DNA from 2 places in the Serratia sp. AR11 genome. Region 1 is predicted to be linked to the other one. Evidence: predicted binding sites of a transcription regulator. Region 1 holds the regulator's gene; the other holds the start of a gene.
The links. Region 1 encodes PurR, which represses purine synthesis genes. Its sites were predicted from a motif close to CANGCAAACGTTTGCNTG; they were not measured.
Positions count from the first base shown of each region.

Region 1 (7,226 bases):
ATCTGCTGAAAGGCAGCAAGTTTGAAGGGTTGTCCCTCGAAGAGATCGTTAAGGCCTCTGACGGCGGCATCTTCAACAATGCGGCCCAGGTATGGAACCACACTTTCTATTGGCACTGTCTGTCGCCACAGGGCGGCGGTGAGCCTGAAGGTAAACTGGCCGTGGCGATTAATCAGGCATTTGGTTCTTTCGCCGAATTTAAACAGCAATTCAGCGACGCCGCAGTGAAAAACTTTGGCGCAGGCTGGACCTGGTTGGTGAAAAAACCGGAGGGTTCGCTGGCGATTGTTAACACCTCGAACGCAGCGACACCGCTAACCGGTGATGATAAACCGCTGCTGACCGTCGACGTTTGGGAACACGCCTATTACATCGATTACCGCAACGCACGACCTGCCTACCTGGAAAACTTCTGGGCACTGGTTAACTGGGCATTTGTGGAAAAGAACCTGGCGTAACGCGGGGAAAAACAATCAGGCGCAGCGGGCTGCGCCTGTTTTACTTGAGGGGATCAGTTCAAAGCAGCGGTGAAGCTGAAAGCAATAATCACGGCCAGTGCACAAACGGTGGTGAACAGTGACATTTTCAGATCGGTATCCATTACAACTCCTTTTCAGATTGGGTTTCCCAAGGGTAAAAGGCACACAATTAATGCGTCAAACCATTTTCACACAGTTGAACAATAAAATCTTGTTATCATTTCCCGGTTTATTATACCGATTACCTCTTCCACTTTGGCTCAATATGGGACAAAATTCGCAGTTCACAACTGTGTACCGGCAAAATGCCCCTCCTGATCAAGCGCTGACGACTTCAACACACTAAAAACTCAGTTTTCGCTTCTTTGGAGAAGGATCTACGCAGGCAAACGATTAACATCACACTTACATACTGCAACATGTGAGTTCAGGAGTCATTCTTTACATGGCAACGATTAAAGATGTGGCCAAACGCGCTGGCGTTTCCACCACCACCGTTTCGCACGTCATCAATAAGACTCGTTTCGTCGCCGAAGAGACAAAAGCGGCCGTTGGCGCTGCGATTAAAGAGCTGCATTACTCACCCAGCGCCGTAGCGCGCAGCCTGAAGGTCAATCACACCAAATCGATTGGCCTGCTGGCCACCTCCAGCGAAGCCCCCTACTTTGCCGAAGTGATCGAGGCGGTAGAAAACAGCTGCTACAGCAAAGGCTATACGCTGATTTTATGTAACTCGCACAACAATCTGGACAAACAGCGGGCCTATCTGGCGATGCTGGCGCAAAAGCGTGTCGATGGCCTGCTGGTGATGTGTTCGGAATATCCAGACCAATTGCTCGGCATGCTGGAAGACTACCGCAACATCCCAATGGTCGTGATGGACTGGGGCGCGGCCCGCGGTGATTTTACCGATAGCATCATTGATAACGCCTTCGCAGGCGGCTATCTGGCCGGGCGGTATCTGATTGAACGCGGTCACCGCGATATCGGAGCCATTCCAGGCCAACTGTCGCGCAATACCGGTGGCGGCCGCCATCAGGGCTTTTTAAAAGCCATGGAAGAAGCCAATATTGAAGTACGTGACGAGTGGATTGTTCAGGGTGACTTTGAGCCGGAATCCGGCTACAAGGCCATGCACCAGATCCTGTCGCAAAAACATCGCCCGACCGCGGTATTCTGCGGCGGCGACATCATGGCGATGGGCGCGATCTGCGCCGCCGACGAACTTGGGCTGCGGGTGCCACAAGACATTTCGGTGATTGGCTACGATAACGTGCGTAACGCCCGCTATTTCACCCCGGCACTGACCACCATTCATCAACCCAAAGAGCGTTTGGGTGAAATGGCGTTCACCATGTTGCTGGACCGTATTATCAGCAAGCGTGAAGAGTCGCAGGTGATTGAAGTGCATCCGAAACTGATTGAGCGTCGTTCGGTCGCTGACGGCCCATTCATCGATTACCGCCGCTAATTGCTAATGCCGGAGGCCGCTGTGGTTTCCGGCACCACTTCGCTTAGCCATTCCTGATTCAGCGTTTCACTGTCCCCCAGGTAATCCAACAGCCAGGCCATCGCCGGTGATGGCGTATTCTGCTGCCAGGTCAGACAACAGGGGCTGGCCGGAAACGGCTGCTGCAGCTGCAACGCTACCAGTTCCCCACGCTGCACCAATGGCAAGGCCTGATGCGCCGGCATCATGCCAACGCACAGGCCGGCACACAGACAATCCAGCGCCGAGGCCCAGTCCGGCACCACCAGCCGCCGTTGGTTGTCCAGTGTCCAGGTGACCCGCTTGGGCAGGTTGCGCGAGGTATCTTCCAGACACAGCGACGGGAAAGGCCGCAGTTGCTCATCTTTCAACAGGCCATCCATCATCGCCAGCGGATGCTGCGGACTAACCACGCACAGCCAGCGCATGTCGCCCATATCGCGAAAGGCAAACCCGCCGCCGACCGGCACCGCACGCGTCGCCCCAATCGCCATATCAGCACGCCCGTCCACCAGCGCATCCCAGACGCCGTTAAACACCTCAGGTTGAACCATCAGTTCTACGTCGGGGAAATGGCGATAGAAGTCCAGTACCAGTTGGCGGCAGCGCTGGGGTTTAACAATGATGTCTACCGCAATTTTCAGTTGGCCACGCCAACCGTTAGCCACCTGCTGACACTGGCGGCGGGTGTCGAGCATTTTTTTGATGACACTGCGTGCCTCCTGCACAAACACCACGCCGGCCGGGGTCAGTTCCACGTCACGATGACGCCGTTCAAACAGCGGAACCGCCAGCCATTGTTCCAATTGCCGCACGGTATAACTGACCGCCGAGGGCACTCGGTGCAGCTCATGCGCCGCTGCGCTGAAGCTGCCGGTGCGGGCGACCGCATCTACCACATCGAGAGAATATTCAGACCACATAACCTTGCCTTCAATTTTTTTAACAGCACCTCGCAAATATTACCGTTTCACAAGCAGAGATCCAGCCGGATACACTTGCCGGCGCTAAAAACCTGCGACAATAAAATATTAATGAGAAATACCATGCGAAATTCCTTTGGTTTTATGTTCTATCTTGCCGGCCTGAGTATGCTGGGTTACCTGGCCACCGACATGTACCTGCCCGCCTTTGGCATAATGCAGCAAGACCTGCAAATTTCCGCCGGGGCGATCAGCGCCAGCCTGAGTATCTTCCTGGCCGGCTTCGCCTTTGCTCAATTGCTCTGGGGGCCACTTTCCGACCGCCTCGGCCGTAAACCGGTGTTGCTGATTGGCCTGGCGCTGTTTGCCCTGGGTTGCCTTGGCATGCTGTGGGTACAAAATGCCGTTCAACTGTGGTCACTGCGTTTCATCCAGGCCATTGGCGTCTGTTCCGCCGCCGTTACCTGGCAGGCACTGGTGATTGACCGCTACCGTGAAGGCAAGGCCAACCGGGTCTTCGCTACCATTATGCCGTTGGTGGCACTTTCACCAGCGCTGGCGCCGTTGGTCGGTGCCTGGCTGTTGAACCACATGGGCTGGCGTGCCATTTTTGCCGTGCTGCTGGGCATTACCGTCATTCTCCTGCTGCCGACTCTGCTGTTGAAAGAAAACGCTAAACCCTTGCCTTCCGCAGAAAAGAAAAACAGCCTGACCTTCTGGCAACTGCTTAAATCCCCGGTGTTCAGCGGCAGCGTTACCATCTTTGCCGCCTGCTCAGCCGGCTTCTTCGCCTGGCTGACCGGTTCACCCTTTATTCTTGGCGATATGGGGTACAGCCCAAATGATATCGGCCTGAGCTATGTGCCGCAGACCCTGGCCTTCCTGTTAGGGGGTTATGGCTGCCGCACCGCGTTAAATCGCATTAATGGCAACACCTTACTGCCGTGGCTGCTGGTAGCTTATGGCATCAGCATGGTGGCGTTATATCTGGTTGCCACGCTGACCGAACCAACGCTCACCACGCTGCTGATCCCGTTCTGCGTGATGGCGCTGGTCAACGGTGCCAGCTACCCAATCGTAGTGGCGAATGCGTTAACCCCGTTCCCGGAAGGCACAGGCAAAGCCGCAGCGCTGCAAAACACCCTGCAGTTGGGGCTGTGTTTTGTCGCCAGCATGCTGGTATCGGCCTTTATCGAACAGCCGCTGTTGGCAACGGTGACGGTGATGGTTTCTACGGTAGTATTAGCCGCATTGGGCTATATGCTGCAACGGGGAAAAGTGATGGATGAACAGCAGGCGACGCGACAGGAACATGCTAACTCTGCGTCATAATTGTATGTATTAATAATCACTTAAAGAATATTTTTGCCGAGTGCGATTTACAGTTGAGTAAGCGCCTCGGCAAGCCTATACTCAAAACGACCTTTTAAAATAACACTTTTATAATTTCTTTATCACAAATTGCTGTTGTGTACGCGTATGGCGTCACACTTTTTTAAGGATTGTCTTTCCAGCGTTTCTTGCGCAGGAACCTTCTTAAAATTTTCCTCTGTTCATAGTCGGATATCAGACGCCACGGGACTTTTTACCGTAGGTAAACGTATGCACCCGCAGAATTTGTCTAAGCTATTTTTTGGCGGGTCATAAGTCAGAAGAAGGTGATGGAGAAGCTATGAGTTCATCGTGTATAGAAGATGTGAGCATCCAGGACAACCCATGGTACCGTATCGCTCATGAAATGCTCAGCATGGCCGGTATTGAAATAAACGGCTCGCGCCCATTCGATATTCAGGTTAAAAACCCCAATTTTTTTAAACGCGTGCTGCAAGAAGGCTCTCTGGGCCTGGGTGAAAGTTATATGGACGGCTGGTGGGAATGTGAACGGCTGGATATATTCTTTCAACACGTGGTCCGTGCCGGTCTGGAAAAGAAACTCCCCCACCATCTTAAAGATACTTTGCGTATTGCCGCCGCGCGACTCACCAATTTGCAATCGAAGAAACGCGCCTGGATAGTCGGGAAAGAACATTACGATCTGGGGAACGATCTGTTTACGCAGATGCTCGATCCGCATATGCAATATTCCTGCGCCTACTGGAAAGAAGCCACTACGCTGGAAGAAGCGCAAGAAGCCAAGCTGCGGATGATTTGCGAAAAGCTGCAGTTGCAGCCGGGTATGAACCTGCTGGATATTGGCTGCGGCTGGGGCGGACTTTCCGCCTATGCGGCGAAAAATTATGGTGTTTCGGTGGTGGGCGTGACCATTTCCGCCGAACAGCAAAAACTGGCGCAGGAGCACTGTGCCGGGCTGGATGTCGAAATCCGCTTGCAAGACTACCGCGATTTACACCTGCAGTTTGACCGTATTGTTTCAGTCGGCATGTTCGAGCACGTCGGTCCGAAAAATTACCACACCTACTTTAAAGTGGTGGAACGTAATTTAAAACCGGACGGTCTGTTCCTGCTGCACACCATTGGCTCGAATCGGACAGATATGAATGTTGACCCGTGGATCAACAAATATATCTTCCCGAATGGCTGCCTGCCATCGGTCTCGCATATTGCCCAGGCCAGTGAGGGGCATTTCGTGATGGAAGATTGGCATAATATTGGCGCCGATTATGATCGCACCCTAATGGCCTGGTATGAACGCTTCAAACAGGCATGGCCACTGCTTGCCCAGCGTTATTCAGATCGTTTCGAACGCATGTTCAGCTATTACCTGAACGCCTGCGCCGGCGCCTTTCGCGCACGTGATATTCAACTATGGCAGGTGGTATTCAGCCCTAAAGGGGTTGAAGGCGGTATACGCGTAACGCGATAATCGCGACGACATGCAATAAAAGAACCCCGGCTAGCTTGCACTGACCGGGGTTCTTTTTATGTATTGACCAGCGCGGGTATATCAGCCGCAATACACGCGGATGATCTTATCATCGCTGTCACCGAGGAAGTTCAGGCGACGCAGGTTAAAGTCCATCGTGACCGCAGAGTTATACGGAATAGCGCGCACTTGCGACTCAATCTGCACGCCTTCCAGCGCTGACATCGGTTTACCGACATAGCTCTGATATTGCGCCGCGCCACAGGTATCATTCTCTGTATCCACTGCGGTATTGGCCGCGCCCTGCTCAGGCGAGCTGCTACAAGCACTCAGCGCCAGCAGCGCCGTTAACATCAACGTTTTCCCATAAAACTTCACGCGATTGCTCCTCTCTGGTTTGTCGTTCGTCAGATCTTCTGCGCCAGCGCACTCGCCGCCGCCATTGCCGCTTCACGGCTCGCCAACACCCGCTCGACAGTGTCAACCACCGCCTGCGTTTGTGGATCGATCTCAATATTCACCTTATCACCCAGGCGTTTTTTACCCAGCGTGGTGCGCTCCAGGGTTTCCGGGATCAGATGTACGCAAAAACGGTTATTGACTACCTCACCGATAGTCAGACTAATACCATCGATGCCAATGAAACCTTTGTGCAGAACGTATTTCATCAGTTCCGCATCCGGCATGCGCAACCACACCTGACGATTATTCTCAGAGGTATAAATCTTGGCCACCTCTGCCGTGCAGATAATATGGCCGGACATCAGGTGACCGCCAATTTCATCATTAAATTTGGCCGCTCTTTCGATGTTGACCACGTCACCCAATGCCAGCTCACCGAGGTTGGTCAGGCGCAGCGTTTCTTTGATCAAATCAAAACTGACGCGGTTGCCCTCTACCGCCGTGACGGTCAGACAGCAACCGTTATGAGATACCGACGCGCCAAGCTCCAGCCCGGGCAGCAGTTCAGTGGGCATCTCGATGACATGAGTACGGAAGTTGGATTTTTCATCAATGGCGACCAGCGGCGCGGTGCCTTGTACGATACCGGTGAACATGTGGGCCTCTTCTTTCTAAAAATGTTTAAAGCGCTTGGGGCAGTTTGCCCCAGTTGACGAGGAAAACCAAACCCGAGGCGACAAAAAATCTGCGGCTGCGCATTTAATAACTATTTCATCACAGCATTTGCTTAACCACGCCGAGCGGGTACAATCTTTTTGAGAAAATTCCGCTATTTTTAATTGTTGTCCTTTCACGACGACCCTTCCCTCCATCATAAATAAATAGAAAAGGTGTATGCGTGCAGAAGTACTTAATTGAAGCGCGTAGCTTATTGGCCCTCGCAATCCCGGTGATCATCGCGCAAATATCACAAACCGCAATGGGCGTGGTTGATACCATTATGGCCGGTGCCTACAGCGCCACAGATATGGCGGCGGTTGCCGTTGGTACCTCAATCTGGCTACCGGCTATCCTGTTCGGCCACGGCCTGCTGCTGGCGTTAACGCCGG
Region 1 is NZ_CM150739.1:2,485,008-2,492,233, reverse strand. Features, by position in the region: gene sodB (superoxide dismutase [Fe]) at 1-458, shown strand, start outside; gene cydH (cytochrome bd-I oxidase subunit CydH) at 512-601, opposite strand; gene purR (HTH-type transcriptional repressor PurR) at 925-1,950, shown strand; gene punR (DNA-binding transcriptional activator PunR) at 1,947-2,891, opposite strand; gene punC (purine nucleoside transporter PunC) at 3,015-4,223, shown strand; gene cfa (cyclopropane fatty acyl phospholipid synthase) at 4,564-5,715, shown strand; gene ACSOSI_RS11865 (I78 family peptidase inhibitor) at 5,797-6,093, opposite strand; gene ACSOSI_RS11860 (riboflavin synthase) at 6,123-6,773, opposite strand; gene ACSOSI_RS11855 (MATE family efflux transporter) at 7,016-7,226, shown strand, end outside.

Region 2 (7,226 bases), 1.5 Mb from region 1:
CTGCCCTGTTCCGCGAAACCGACAACGAAAGCCAGCTGGCTTCGGTGCTGGCGCATGAAATCTCGCACGTGACCCAACGCCACCTGGCGCGGGCGATGGAAGACCAGCAACGCAATGCCCCGCTGACCTGGGTCGGTGCCCTCGGTTCAATCCTGCTGGCGATGGCCAACCCTACCATGGGCATGGCGGCGCTCAGCGGTACCCTGGCCGGTACCCAACAGGGCATGATCAGTTTTACCCAGTCGAACGAACAGGAAGCCGACCGCATCGGCATTCAGGTATTGCAACGTGCCGGATTTGATCCGGAAGCCATGCCTGACTTCTTGCAAAAACTGTCTGACCAGTCGCGCTACGCGTCTAAACCGCCGGAAATGCTGCTGACCCACCCATTACCTGACAGCCGCCTGTCTGACGCACGCAACCGCGCCAACCAGATGCCCAAGCATCTGGTGCAGTCCACCCAGGATTACCTGATGGCCAAAGTGCGTTCTCTGGGGATGTACAGCTCCGAAGGTTACGGGCTGCGCGAAGAACTGCTCGATACCTACAGCAAAGGCAATATCCGTGAGCAGGCCGCCGCCAAGTATGGCCGCGCCATTTTGTTCTATGAGGCGAAGAAATATGACGACGCCCGTAACATCATTCAGCCACTTCTGACGCAAGATCCAAAAAACGTCTGGCTGCTCGACCTGATGACCGACATCGACCTCGGTCAGAAACGTGCGCCGCAGGCCATCGCACGTCTGCAGGCCGCCAATGCGGCCCAAAGCAACAATCCGGTGCTGCAGCTCAACCTGGCTAACGCCTATGTTGAAGGCAACCAGCCGGCTCAGGCATCCAAAATTCTTAACCGTTATACCTTCGCCCACCCTGACGATCCCAATGCCTGGGATCTGCTGGCCCAGGCCAGCGCCGCGCAGGGATTGCGCGATGAAGAACTTTCCGCCCGCGCTGAAAGCCTGGCGCTAACCGGCCGTCTCGATCAGGCCATAGGCCTGCTCAGCAATGCCAGTTCATTGCAAAAACTCGGCAGTCTGAAACAGGCGCGCTATGATGCGCGCATCGACCAGTTGCGCCAATTGCAGGAGCGTTTCCGCCAGTACCAGCGCAGCTGATTTTGAAAAGGATGAGTTAATTGAAAAACGTCACTATTTACCACAACCCGCGCTGCTCCAAGAGCCGCGAAACCCTGGCGCTGCTGGAACAGCATGGCGTAACCCCTGAAGTGGTGCTGTACCTGGAGACGCCGCCGTCACTGGATCAGTTGAAAAAACTGTTGAAGGAACTGGGTTTCACCTCGGCACGCGAGCTGATGCGCAAAAAAGAAGATCTGTACAAGGAATTGAAACTGGCGGATGAAAGCCTGAGCGAAGCCCAGTTGTTAGCGGCCATGGTGGCGAATCCGAAGCTGATCGAACGCCCTATTGTGGTTAACGGCAACAAGGCGCGTATCGGCCGACCGCCGGAGCAGGTGCTGGAAATTCTGTAAACGTGATAGTAGGCACTGATTATGGTGCCCAAAATTTTCGAAGTGAAGCTGTTATAGCCCCAGGATCTCTTTTACAAACGGGATGGTCAGCTTGCGCTGGGCGGTGATAGAGGCGTGATCGAGTTGATCCAGCGTCATAAACAACGTGCGCATTTCGCGATCCAGGCGTTTGAGCAGGAAACGCCCCACGTCCTCCGGTAATTCAAAACCGCGCAGTTTGCCACGCAGTTGCAGCGCCAGCAGTTTCTCTTCATCCGAAAGCGGCTGTAACTTGTAGATTTGCCCCCAGTCCAGGCGTGAAGCCAGATCGGGCAAATGGAGATTCAATTGGCGTGGCGGGCGATCGCCGGTAATAAACAGGCGCGTACGGCCGGTTTCCAGAATGCGGTTGTAGAGATTGAAGATGGCCATTTCCCACTCTTCGTCACCGGCAATGCATTCGATATTATCGATACACACCAGGGCCAGCTGCTCCATGCCATCCAATACTTCAGGCACGAAATAGGCTCGCTTATCCAGTGGCACATAGCCTACGGCCTCGCCACGCAGCGAAAGCTCCGCGCAGGACGCATGCAACAGGTGGCTGCGCCCACCGCCCTCGCGTGACCAGAAATAGATATAGCTGCCATGTTCCTGACGAACGGCAGACTGGATCGCGCTCAATAGGGATGGGTTCTCCCCCGGATAAAAACTGGCAAAAGTTTCATCATCGGGAAGATAAAGTGGCAGTGAAAGCTGTGCCGGCGTATTCAGAAAAGCACCTCAACCAAAACTGGCAGGAAAACGCGGTAAGTCTACCACAGAAAGCTGGCTCTGTTGAACCGGCAGGATTTTATGCCGTAATAGTGAGCAAAGGCGCCTGGGAAAGCCAAGTTCCCCAAGGGGGCATGGGTAAAATTTGTATTTTATCCAAGACTTATCCTAGTATAGAAAGGCGAAACGCAGTTACCATAAACAAGGTTTCTACAAGGATATAGACGATGAAAGTATGGAATAAAGTGCTTTTGGCTTCACTCATTGGGCTAGTGCTTGCCGGTTGTGATGACTCATCCAAGGTCGACGCCAATCTTGAAAAAGCCAAAGACAGCGCAGAGCAAATGAAAGACGCCGCCCAGAAAAAAGCGGACGATCTGACTGATAAAGCCGCAGCCGTGGCCAAGGACATCAAGAAAGAGGCTACCACTCAGGCGGACCAGCTTAAAGACAAGGCCTCGGCGATTAAAGACGATGCCAGCAAGCAGGCGGATGCCATCACCAATGATGCCAAAGCCAAGGCTGATGCCATCAAAGACGACGCCAGCAAACAAAGCCAGCAGTTGGTCGATCAGGCCAAAGCCATTAAGAACGACGCCATTAATGGTGCCAACGACCTGACCGAACAGGCGAAAGCGAAAACCGAAGCGATTAAAAATAGCGCTGAGAATAAAGCAGAAGAATTAAAAAGTGATGCCGACGCTGCAGGAGCAAACAGTACTCAGCCGGCGACACAACAATAATTAGTTGATATCAAAGAAAGGAGCAGTCAATGGGAATTATTTCCTGGATCATCTTCGGCCTGATCGCCGGTATTTTAGCCAAGTGGATCATGCCGGGCAAAGACGGTGGCGGTTTTATCCTGACCATAGTGTTGGGTATTGTCGGCGCCGTGGTTGGGGGCTATATCAGCACCTTCTTTGGCTACGGCAGAGTGGACGGTTTCAACTTCGGCAGCTTCGTGGTGGCAGTGATTGGTGCCATCGTGGTGCTGTTTGTTTACCGTAAAATCCGCAGCTAATTCCTGGCACATTAATAAAACGGGCAGCTCATGGGCTGCCCGTTTTTTATTCATTTTTTCTGTTCGGTGGTTTCATCCGGCTCTTCGAGCACGACCTCTTCCTTGCGGTACAGGCTGATCACCTTAAACAGCAGGCTGAGACCGATGCCAACAATGGTCGCCAACGCCATACCTTTCAGCTCGGCGGCTCCGATATGCACCTTGGCCCCGCTGACGCCGATAATCAGGATCACCGAAGTCAGGATCAGGTTCTGTGCCTTGTTGTAATCCACCTTGGATTCAATCAGCACGCGAATACCGGACGCGCCGATCACCCCGTACAGCAGCAGAGATACACCGCCCATTACCGGCACTGGCACCGCCTGAATGGCCGCCGCCAACTTACCAACGCAGGATAGCAGGATCGCCAGAACCGCCGCGCCACCAATCACCCAGGTGCTGTAAACCTTGGTGATGGCCATCACGCCGATATTCTCACCGTAGGTGGTGTTGGGCGTTGATCCGAAGAAGCCGGAGATGACCGTCGAGATGCCGTTGGCAAACATGGAACGGTGCAAACCAGGGTCACGCAGCAGGTCTTTTTTCACGATATTGGCCGTCACCACCAGATGGCCGACGTGCTCGGCGATCACCACCAGCGCCGCGGGCAGGATGGTAAAGATGGCAAACCATTCAAAACGTGGCGTGTAGAAAGTCGGCAGTGCAAACCAGTGCGCTTCGCGGATCGGGGTTAAATCCACCACGCCCATAAAGAACGACAGCGCATAGCCCACCAGCACGCCAATCAATATCGGGATAATTGCCAGAAAACCGCGGAACAGCACTGAGCCGAGGATCGTCACGCCCAGCGTCACCAGGGAAATGGTTACGGTCGTGGTATCCGCGCTGACGCCGTCGGCTGGCAGCAGGCCCGCCATATTGGCCGCCACGCCCGCCAATTCCAGACCTATAACCGCGACAATCGCCCCCATCGCCGCCGGCGGGAATATCACGTCCAGCCAGCCGGTACCGGCTTTTTTGACCAGCAGCCCCACCAGGCAGAACAGCACCCCACACATGATAAACCCGCCCAACGCCACTTCATAACCCAATGGCAGCAGCAACAGTACCGGGGAGATAAAGGCAAAGCTGGAACCGAGATAGGCTGGGATCTTGCCCTTGCAGATAAACAGATACAGCAGCGTGCCGATGCCGTTAAACAGCAACACCGTCGCCGGGTTAATCTTGAACAGGATTGGCACCAGCACGGTTGCACCAAACATGGCGAACAGATGCTGGAAGCTGAGCGGAATGGTCTGCAGTAGCGGCGGGCGTTCACTGACGCCGATGACGCGACGTGTCATGGGGTTTTTCCTCTAATTATTTTCCGGTCAAAAAAAAGCCGACTCATCGTCGGCTTCAATTTTTATTTGGTACCAAATATCTTATCGCCCGCATCACCCAGGCCCGGCACGATGTAGCCCTTGTCATTCAGGCATTGATCGATAGAAGCGGTGTAGAGTTCGACGTCCGGGTGCGCTTTCTCCAGCGCAGCGATACCTTCCGGTGCCGCGACCAGTACCAGCACCTTGATGCTGTTGCAGCCGGCTTTCTTCAGCAGATCGATAGTGGCGATCATCGAGCCACCGGTCGCCAGCATCGGGTCAACCACCAGCGCCAGACGCTCTTCGATGTTGGAAACCAGCTTTTGGAAATAAGGTACCGGCTCCAGGGTTTCTTCGTCACGGTAAACGCCCACTACGCTGATGCGCGCGCTAGGAACGTTTTCCAATACTCCTTCCATCATGCCCAGACCGGCACGCAGGATAGGTACGACGGTAATTTTTTTCCCTTTAATCTGGTCAATTTCAACCGGACCACACCAGCCATCGATGGTCACTTTCTCCGTTTCCAGATCGGCGGTCGCTTCATAGGTCAGCAAACTACCCACTTCCGAAGCCAGCTCACGGAAGCGTTTGGTGCTGATGTCATTTTCACGCATCAGACCAAGCTTGTGTTTCACCAGCGGGTGTTTCACCTCAACGATCTTCATCATTTTTCTCCTATTAAGGTGGTTGACGGCCAAAAAAATCGCCGGATTATACCTCCTTTTGCCGACTGCGCCACCCACAATAGCCCGATCGGGATCAACAAAAGATTGAATAACAGTATAGATGACGAAAAATCGGAGCTGGTTCACAAGCCACTCGCAAACGTTTGCCTGCGCTGTTAGAATTGCCGCGCCTTAGTCCGGAATCAATGCCGGATGCACAGTTTTCAAACCGCAAACCGTCGTGGGGATCGCGCAGTGACCGACAAAACCTCTCTCAGCTATAAAGACGCAGGTGTCGATATCGATGCTGGCAATGCATTGGTAGACCGCATCAAAGGTGTAGTTAAACAGACCCGCCGCCCTGAAGTCATGGGTGGTCTGGGCGGTTTTGGCGCCCTGTGTGCGTTGCCGCAGAAATACCGCGAGCCGATACTGGTTTCCGGTACCGACGGCGTAGGCACCAAGCTGCGTCTGGCGATGGACCTGAAACGACACGACACCATCGGCATCGATCTGGTTGCAATGTGTGTGAACGATTTGGTGGTACAGGGCGCTGAGCCGCTGTTCTTCCTGGATTACTTCGCGACCGGCAAGCTGGACGTGGACACCGCGGCCAGCGTGATCACCGGTATCGCCGAGGGCTGTAAGCAGTCCGGTTGTGCGCTGGTGGGCGGTGAAACCGCCGAAATGCCAGGCATGTATCATGGCGAAGATTACGACGTGGCCGGCTTTTGCGTCGGCGTGGTCGAGAAATCCGAAATCATCGACGGCAGCAAGGTGCAGTCCGGCGATGCCCTGATCGCCCTCGGCGCTTCCGGCCCGCACTCCAACGGCTACTCGCTGGTGCGCAAAATTCTGGAAGTCAGCAACACCGACCCAACCACTACAGTTCTGGAAGGCCAACCACTGGCTGACCATCTGCTGGCACCAACCAAAATTTATGTGAAATCCGTGCTGGAGCTGATCGAAAAAATCGACGTGCACGCTATCGCTCACCTGACCGGCGGCGGCTTCTGGGAAAACATCCCACGCGTACTGCCGGAAGGCATGCAGGCGGTGATCGACGAATCCAGCTGGCAGTGGCCGGCCGTCTTCAACTGGCTGCAGCAAACCGGTAACGTCAGCCGTCACGAAATGTACCGCACCTTTAACTGTGGCGTGGGCATGGTGATCGCTCTGCCGGAAGAATCGGTTGAATCCGCCATCGCATTGTTGACCGCAGCCGGTGAAAAAGCGTGGAAGATCGGTAAACTGACCGCTTCTTCTGACGAACAACAAGTGGTCATCAACTGATGAAAAAGATCGTGGTGTTGGTCTCCGGCCAGGGGAGTAATCTCCAGGCGCTGATTGATGCCTGCCAGCAGGGCCGGATTGCCGCCGAAATTGTGGCGGTATTCAGCAACCGGGCGCAGGCTTATGGCCTGCAACGTGCGCAAGCGGCAGACATTGCCGCCCATGCGCTGGATGCCAAGGCCTATGCCGACCGTGCGGCGTTTGACGTCGCGCTGGCAGAAGCCATTGACCAGTATCAACCGGATTTGGTGGTGCTGGCGGGTTATATGCGTATTCTCAGCCCGCAGTTCGTGCAGCACTTTGCCGGACGCATGCTGAACATTCACCCTTCCCTGCTACCAAAATACCCTGGGTTGCACACCCACCGGCAAGCCATCGACAACGGTGACAGCGAACACGGCACCTCGGTGCACTTCGTGACCGAACAGCTCGACGGCGGCCCAGTGATTTTGCAAGCCAAGGTGCCGATCTTCCCCGGTGACGAGGAGGATGAGGTAGTCGAGCGAGTGCAAACACAGGAACACCTGATTTACCCGCTGGTGGTGAACTGGTTTGTCGAAGGTCGGTTGGCGATGCGTGATGACGCGGCCTGGCTCGATGGCAAGCGCCTGCCCGAACAAGGGCATGCGGCGGACTAA
Region 2 is NZ_CM150739.1:4,003,573-4,010,798, forward strand. Features, by position in the region: gene bepA (beta-barrel assembly-enhancing protease) at 1-1,115, shown strand, start outside; gene arsC (arsenate reductase (glutaredoxin)) at 1,136-1,489, shown strand; gene hda (DnaA inactivator Hda) at 1,541-2,242, opposite strand; gene ACSOSI_RS18860 (hypothetical protein) at 2,470-2,985, shown strand; gene ACSOSI_RS18865 (GlsB/YeaQ/YmgE family stress response membrane protein) at 3,015-3,263, shown strand; gene uraA (uracil permease) at 3,314-4,606, opposite strand; gene upp (uracil phosphoribosyltransferase) at 4,669-5,295, opposite strand; gene purM (phosphoribosylformylglycinamidine cyclo-ligase) at 5,551-6,588, shown strand; gene purN (phosphoribosylglycinamide formyltransferase) at 6,588-7,226, shown strand.
Region 2: purM (phosphoribosylformylglycinamidine cyclo-ligase) is a predicted target of PurR. The motif match lies at 5,449-5,466, and genes of this name have one in related genera.